2 regions of the Mycolicibacterium sp. YH-1 genome follow, and region 1 is predicted to be linked to the other one. Evidence: predicted binding sites of a transcription regulator. Region 1 holds the regulator's gene; the other holds the start of a gene.

Region 1 (3,403 bases):
CTTCGGCATTCCCGAGGACGAGGCCACCGGTTCGGCGGCCGTGCGCATGACGGACTACCTGAGTCGCGATCTCTCTATCACGCAGGGCAAGGGTTCACACATTCGCACGTCGTGGGACGCACAGGGCTGGGTGAAGGTCGCAGGCCGGGTCGTCGACGACGGCACCAGGCAGATCGACTGACCCGCTCGCCCGGTCAGCTGGAAGGGGCGACCTTGCGGTGCGCGCGCAGCGCCTCGATCTCGCGTTCGAAGTCATCGGCCGAGGAGAACGACCGGTACACCGAGGCGAACCGCAGATAGGCCACCTCGTCGAGGTCTCGTAGTGGGCCCAGAATCGCCAGCCCGACCTCGTTACTGGCAACCTCGGGTGATCCGGCGGCGCGGACGGCGTCCTCGACCTGCTGAGCCAGGAGGTTCAGCGCATCGTCGTCGACCTGTCGGCCCTGGCAGGCCCGGCGGACGCCCTTGATCACCTTCTCCCGACTGAACGGTTCGGTGACCCCGCTGCGCTTGACGACCGCCAACACGGCGGTCTCGACGGTGGTGAAACGCTTGCCGCACTCCGGGCACGAGCGGCGGCGGCGGATGGCCTGCCCCTCATCGGCCTCACGGGAGTCGACCACTCTGGAGTCAGGGTGACGGCAGAACGGACAGTGCATCACCGCTCCTTCGCCGCCTATGGCCAGTCCGGGCAACCCGGTCGCATACGAGCGTACCGTCGCACGGACGCAGGGTTCACGGCGCACGGCGCACGTCAGCCCACGGGGGCGATGAGCGTCTGCCCGGCATCGACCGCGGCGGAATCCAATTCGTTGAGCTCACGGATCTGATCAACGACCGCACCGGTGGGCGCATCGGGGGCCACGCGACGAGCAAGCTGCTGCAGCGACTCCCCCATTTGCACCTGGACGACGGCCAGTTGGCCCGGCACGGGCTGGGGCACCTCGGGCGGGGCGCCGAACTGGGCCACGAGTCCGAGCCACACCGTGATGCCAGCTGCCATCAGCGCCAGCAGCACTGTCGTGACCGGTGTGATGGGCTTGCGTCGGTGCGAAGCCCGCGACATCAGAACGCCGGTGCCGCGGTACCGCAGCGGCTCCGCGGCCGGCCGACGGCGTTGCGGACCCCGCGACGCGTCGGGGCGTCGCCGCACCGGGCGAGCGATGAGATCGGTCGGGTTCTCCCTGGTGATGATGGTCATCTTCGAGCCTTTCGGTGAAGCGCCGGAGCGTGTGTTCGCTTGTGTGTTCGAAATATAATCGCTCAGGTGTTCGATGAATAGAACATGTGATCGAACTGTTGCAAACGATATCGGCGCCCACCGACAAGTTCCGGCCGTCACGCGCCGCTCCCGACACGCGTCGAACACATGTTTGATTATCGGGATTGACAGGACTAGATTCGCCACCATGAGTGACAGCAGCGACACACGAGACGGAAGCGACGACACACCTGTGCGCCGTGACGCCGCGCTGACCGAACGTCAGCGCACCATCCTCGAGGTCATCCGCAATTCGGTCACCACAAGGGGATATCCACCGAGCATCCGAGAGATCGGTGATGCCGTCGGCCTGACCTCGACGTCATCGGTCGCACACCAACTGCGCACGTTGGAGCGCAAGGGCTTCCTGCGGCGCGACGCCAACCGGCCCCGCGCGGTGGACGTGCGCGGTTCCGACGACATGGTGACTCCGATCGTGACCACCGACGTCGCCGGGTCGGACACGCTGCCCGAGCCCACCTTCGTACCCGTCCTCGGCCGGATCGCCGCGGGTGGTCCGATCCTCGCCGAAGAGGCGGTGGAGGACGTCTTCCCGCTGCCGCGCGAACTCGTCGGCGAGGGATCGCTGTTCCTTCTCAAGGTCGTCGGCGAGTCGATGATCGACGCCGCGATCTGCGACGGCGACTGGGTGGTCGTGCGTCAGCAGAATGTGGCCGACAACGGCGACATCGTGGCCGCCATGATCGACGGCGAGGCGACGGTCAAGACGTTCAAGCGCACCCGGGGACAGGTCTGGCTGATGCCGCACAACCCGGTGTTCGACCCGATCCCCGGTAACGACGCGGCCATCCTGGGCAAGGTCGTCACCGTTCTCCGCAAGGTGTGACGGCGGCCGGCCGCGTCAGCCTCTGACGAAGCCGTTCGTCAGAGCGAATTCCTCACTGGCGAACCAGACCTCGGCCTTCACTCGGTCGTACTGCTCCGAACCGGGTAGCCAGTACAGACCCGTCTTGGTGTCGGCCTTGATCGGATATCCGGCAGGGGCACCATCACCCTCATCGGAGGCCAGCCGCAACGACGTCTGAGCCGGCGCGGGCTCATCGAGCTGTATGGCCGCGTGGCGACCGCTAGGCGGGCCGCTAACGGCCTCGACCTCCTCTGGGCGAGCCTCGTCTGGATGATCCACCGCTGCGGGATCGACGGCCTCAGCGGCGTCCGCGGCCTCGACGTCATCGTCGACGGCCTCGGTGTCCGCCCAGACCTCCGACGCCTCCGAGTCCTCCATGGCCGCCTCGTCGGTGGAGTCGCGCTCCTCGACGACGCTCACAATGAGGTTGGGCTTCGTGTCGATCGCGTCCTGATCGAGGGAGAATCCACCGTCCAACGAACGTGCGGCGGGAACCTCCGGCGGCACGGACGCGGCAGGCGTCGCGGCGTCACCGCCCTCGTCGTCCTTCGGCATCGCCCACGCGCTCAACGGAACATAGGGCTGCTGCTGGCTGGCCGGTGTCGGGCCCGCCGACGGCATCGGGCCGGACGCGAAGTCACTGCCCTCGTCGTCGTCATCGTGATCATGAACGTCACGATCGTCGTCGTCATAGTCGTCGTACTCGTCGAAGCGGTCCATCGGTGCGCGGTCCTCACCGCGCCGCCGGTTCAAGATCACCGCGACGACCACGGCACCCACCAGTACGAGAACGGGTATGAGGGCGAGCGCCCACCACCACTTCTGATACCACGGCTTCCCGCCGTCATCGCCTACCGGCCCGGTGGCCTGGGGTGCCCTCGGGGCGTCCTGACCGGGCACCGCGAGACCCGCGAGCGCGTTGGCCAGATTCGGCGGCTCGGTGGAGAACTCGTTGCTCGCACGGTCGAACGTGATCGCCCCGTTGGCGAACTTCTGGGTGATCACATCGCCGTTCTCGGCCTGATCGGCGGTCGGCGCACCGAGATCGCCGGTCGCGCCGCCGAGTTTGGCCCAGGCCGCGTTCATCGCGCCGCGCACGATCACCGCGCCGAAGTCCGGCGTCCAGAAGATCACCGGTTCGTCGGGGGCGGCGAACTTCGCGATCCGGCTGGCGGGGGCGAGACCACCATCGGCCTCGGAGGCGATCGGGAAGCCGAGGTCACCCGTCGGCCCGCCCACGCTCTCGTACTTCTCCAGCAGCTGGCCAGTGATCA
Region 2 (3,403 bases), 1.7 Mb from region 1:
CCTCCACCTGCTCGACGACGCAGCGTGACCTGATCAGTCCGCGGCCAAATCGCGGACGGCCTGCAAGCAGCCTCTTCTCAAATCCTTCACGCGAGTGCTTCGCCTCGAATCGTCGTACTTGATCTTGTCGATCAGCGCCAGGCTGCACGCTCCCTCTGGGGAGGAGCCGAGTCTGACCAGAGTGGCGGCCTCGGCGCCCGCGGCGTAACCCTCCTGGTACCACTGGGTTTTGTGCTCGCCGCCGGATAGCAAAGCGTAGAGGATGAACCCGCCGATCACCACGACTGCCACCAGCGCCAGCGTGATCGGCAGAGCCCGGGACGTGCGCCGCGCGGGCATGCCATAGGCCGGGTACTGCGGGTGCTGGTGGGGAGCCGGGTTGCGGTGATCGGTCCAGCGCTGCCCGTCCCACCAGCGCAGACCGCCGGAACCGGTGGCGTCGTCATACCAGCCCGGGGGGGACGCCGCCGTGGTGTGTCACAAAACGCAGCGTAACCGGCGACGGCCAGCGCCGAGTGCACGCCGGGTGTGCTCAACGAAAATCGCAGGGCCACAAGGAGACTGCCGGTCGCGGTGAGATGTCGACACTAGGGACCCTCGCCGTCATCCGAACCTTCATCGGGTGGGTGCAGCATGCGTTCGGGGTGGTGCAGGTCGTTGACTCTGGCTTGGCCGGTGTCCAGGTGTGGGGGTGGGATCCATTCAGTGCGGCCGTCTTTGCGTTTGCGGGTGCGCCACTCGGTTAGCTCGATGAGGCGGTTGTCGGGTCCACAGGCCAGGGTGAGGTCGTCGATGTTGGTCTGGCCGCCGTTCTTCCAGTCCGCGACGGCGTGGTGGGCTTGGCATGTGTAGCCCGAGGCTGTGCAGCCGGGTCGGGTGCAGCCCCGATCGCGGGCGTAGAGCACGATGCGCTGGGCGCCGGTGGCGCAGCGTCGGGTGCGCCCGAGGTAGAGGGCCGCTTCGGTGTGTTGGTCGAACACCGCCAGGTAGTGGAAGGCGTGGGAGGCCTGCGCGATGACGTCGCGCATGGGTAGGCGGGTGCCGCCTGCGGTGATGGCGTGCCCGGTCCCGGATTCCAGTTCCTGCAGGGTGGTGGTGACGATGATGGTGGTCGGCAGCCCGTGGTGTTGACCGAGCTGTCCCGAGCACAGCAGGTTGCGGCCCATCGCGAGTAGGGCGTCGTGGTTGCGCTGGTACTGGGTGCGGTCATCGCTGTCGATGGCGGCGTCGGTGGGTTCGCCGTCGATGGTGGGTGTGAGGTCGTTGGGGTTGCACATCCCGGGCTTGCCCCATTTGGCGACGATCGGTTCGAGGGTGGCGCGCAGCTCGGGGGTGAGGTGTCCGCTGATGCGGCTCAGCCCGTCAGCGCCCTGGTTGCCGATCGAGACACCGCGGCGGCGGTCGCGTTGGGCGTCGGTGTAGTCCCCGTCGGGGTGTAGCAGCGCCAGCAGCAGCGCAGTGGCACTGCGCAGCCCCTCGGGGCTCTGTTTGGCGGCCACACGCACCAGATCGGTCTCGGCGTCGGTGCGGGTCTGGGTGTCGATGTGCTCGGGTAGGTCGGCGAAGAACTTGCGGATGATCGCGATGTGCTCGGTGTTGATCTGCCCGCGGGCCTGAGCGGCGGCGGTGCGCTCCAGCACCGGTGGCAGCGGTTGGCCGGTCAGGGTGCGCCGCGGGCCCAGGTCGGCTGCGCAGTCGATGCGCTTGCCGGCCTCGTTGGTGCTGATCCGCAACCGGAACGCCACCAGCTTTCGCAGTGTGGTGTCGCCGAGTTCGAGCGGGTTGGCCTCAGCAGCCAGCCGGTTGAGGACGCGATTCCCGGTGACGGGCAGTCTGCGGTTCACCCGTTCCAGGCGGTCCATGACATCGAGGAGTCTGGGGTGGCTCATCGTGTCGATGGTTGCCTGGTCCAGGTCGTCGAGGGCGGCGTCGAGCGCATCAAGGGCCGCGGCGACCGGTCCCTGGTAGTCATGCAATTCCGCCACCGACATACTTCGAACACTAGTTCGATACACCGACAGGAATCTCGGATTTGTGACTAGTGAAACCAAAGGGGCAGAAGAGAATTCACCAATTCGGCGAGCGTGCGGAAACTCGTATCTAGGCCCGGCGTGTCGCCCGCAGACACGCACGCTCGCGGGGGAGGAGGAGCTAGCTGGCGAGGGTGAGCGCCGCGGCGACGGCGATCGACCACACCAGCATCGTCAAGCCGGTGTCGCGCAGCACGGGAATCAGATCGCGCCCGCCGAGACCCTTGCGCACCGGTGCCGCGGCGCGCACTGCCAGCGGCAGCGCGACAAGTCCCACCGCACACCACGGCGTCGCCAGCATCAGCACCAGCGTCAGCACGAACGCCAGGACCACCAGTACCTGAAACAGCACCCGCGTGCGGGCGTCACCGAGGCGGACGGCCAGCGTGATCTTGCCCGACGTCTTGTCGGTGGGGATATCGCGAAGGTTGTTGGCCACCAACACCGCAGAGGACAGCGCGCCGGTCGCGACGGCCAGCGCGGCGCCGACCCAGTCGATGCGCAACGCCTGGGTGTACTGCGTGCCGAGCACGGCGACCAGACCGAAGAACACGAACACCGCTACCTCGCCAAGCCCGCGGTATCCGTACGGCGTCGAACCTCCGGTGTAGAGCCACGCGCCCGCGATGCATGCCACGCCGATCGCGATCAGCCACGGGTCGCTCACGAGGGCCAGAGCGAGGCCCGCCGCGGCGCCGATGGCCAGGCTGGTCATGGCGGCGGTCAGGACGGCGCGCGGTGACGCCAGCTTCGACCCGACGAGCCGCAGCGGCCCGGTCCGCACATCATCGGTGCCCCTGATGCCGTCTGAGTAATCATTGGCGTAGTTGACGCCGACGATTAGCGCCAGCGACACCACCAGAGCAAGCAGTGCCTTCCACCAGACGGCGGAGTCCAGCCATGCGGCCGCGCCCGTTCCGGCGAGGACGGGGGCAACGGCGTTGGGCAAGGTTCGGGGACGGGCGCCCTCGATCCACTGCGCGATACTGGCCACGGCGTAATCCTTGCATTGCGGGCGGGCCGTCGACGCCGGGGTATGCAGGAGAATGGACCAATGACCGCGGATGCGAGGGGCTAATCGGGTGCTTGGAGTCATCGGTGGCAGTGGTTTCTACTCGTTCTTCGGACCAGAAGCGCGCAGTGTCGACCTGGACACCCCGTACGGGGCTCCGAGTGCACCCATCACGGTGGGCGAGGTCGGCGGGCACGAGGTGGCGTTTCTGCCGCGGCACGGCGTCGGTCACGAGTACTCCCCGCACACCGTGCCGTACCGCGCGAACATGTGGGCGCTGCGAGCGCTCGGCGTGCGGCGCGTGTTCGGCCCGTGCGCGGTCGGCAGCCTGACCCCCGAGCTGGGGCCCGGCGCGATGGTG

The links. The regulator LexA, encoded in region 1, represses DNA repair genes until DNA is damaged. The targets are predictions, from matches to a motif close to CGAACANNTGTTCG.
Region 2: a site for LexA is predicted at 1,996-2,009, ahead of L0M16_RS27855 (HNH endonuclease signature motif containing protein). Genes of this name have one in related genera too.

The regions. Positions count from the first base shown of each region.
Region 1 is NZ_CP092915.1:4,187,023-4,190,425, forward strand. Features, by position in the region: gene L0M16_RS19630 (PhzF family protein) at 1-181, shown strand, start outside; gene nrdR (transcriptional regulator NrdR) at 195-659, opposite strand; gene L0M16_RS19640 (LysM peptidoglycan-binding domain-containing protein) at 755-1,201, opposite strand; gene lexA (transcriptional repressor LexA) at 1,410-2,108, shown strand; gene L0M16_RS19650 (LGFP repeat-containing protein) at 2,124-3,403, opposite strand, start outside.
Region 2 is NZ_CP092915.1:5,900,242-5,903,644, reverse strand. Features, by position in the region: gene L0M16_RS27870 (Clp protease N-terminal domain-containing protein) at 1-28, shown strand, start outside; gene L0M16_RS27865 (hypothetical protein) at 34-291, opposite strand; gene L0M16_RS27855 (HNH endonuclease signature motif containing protein) at 588-1,991, opposite strand; gene L0M16_RS27850 (1,4-dihydroxy-2-naphthoate polyprenyltransferase) at 2,152-3,024, opposite strand; gene L0M16_RS27845 (S-methyl-5'-thioadenosine phosphorylase) at 3,113-3,403, shown strand, end outside.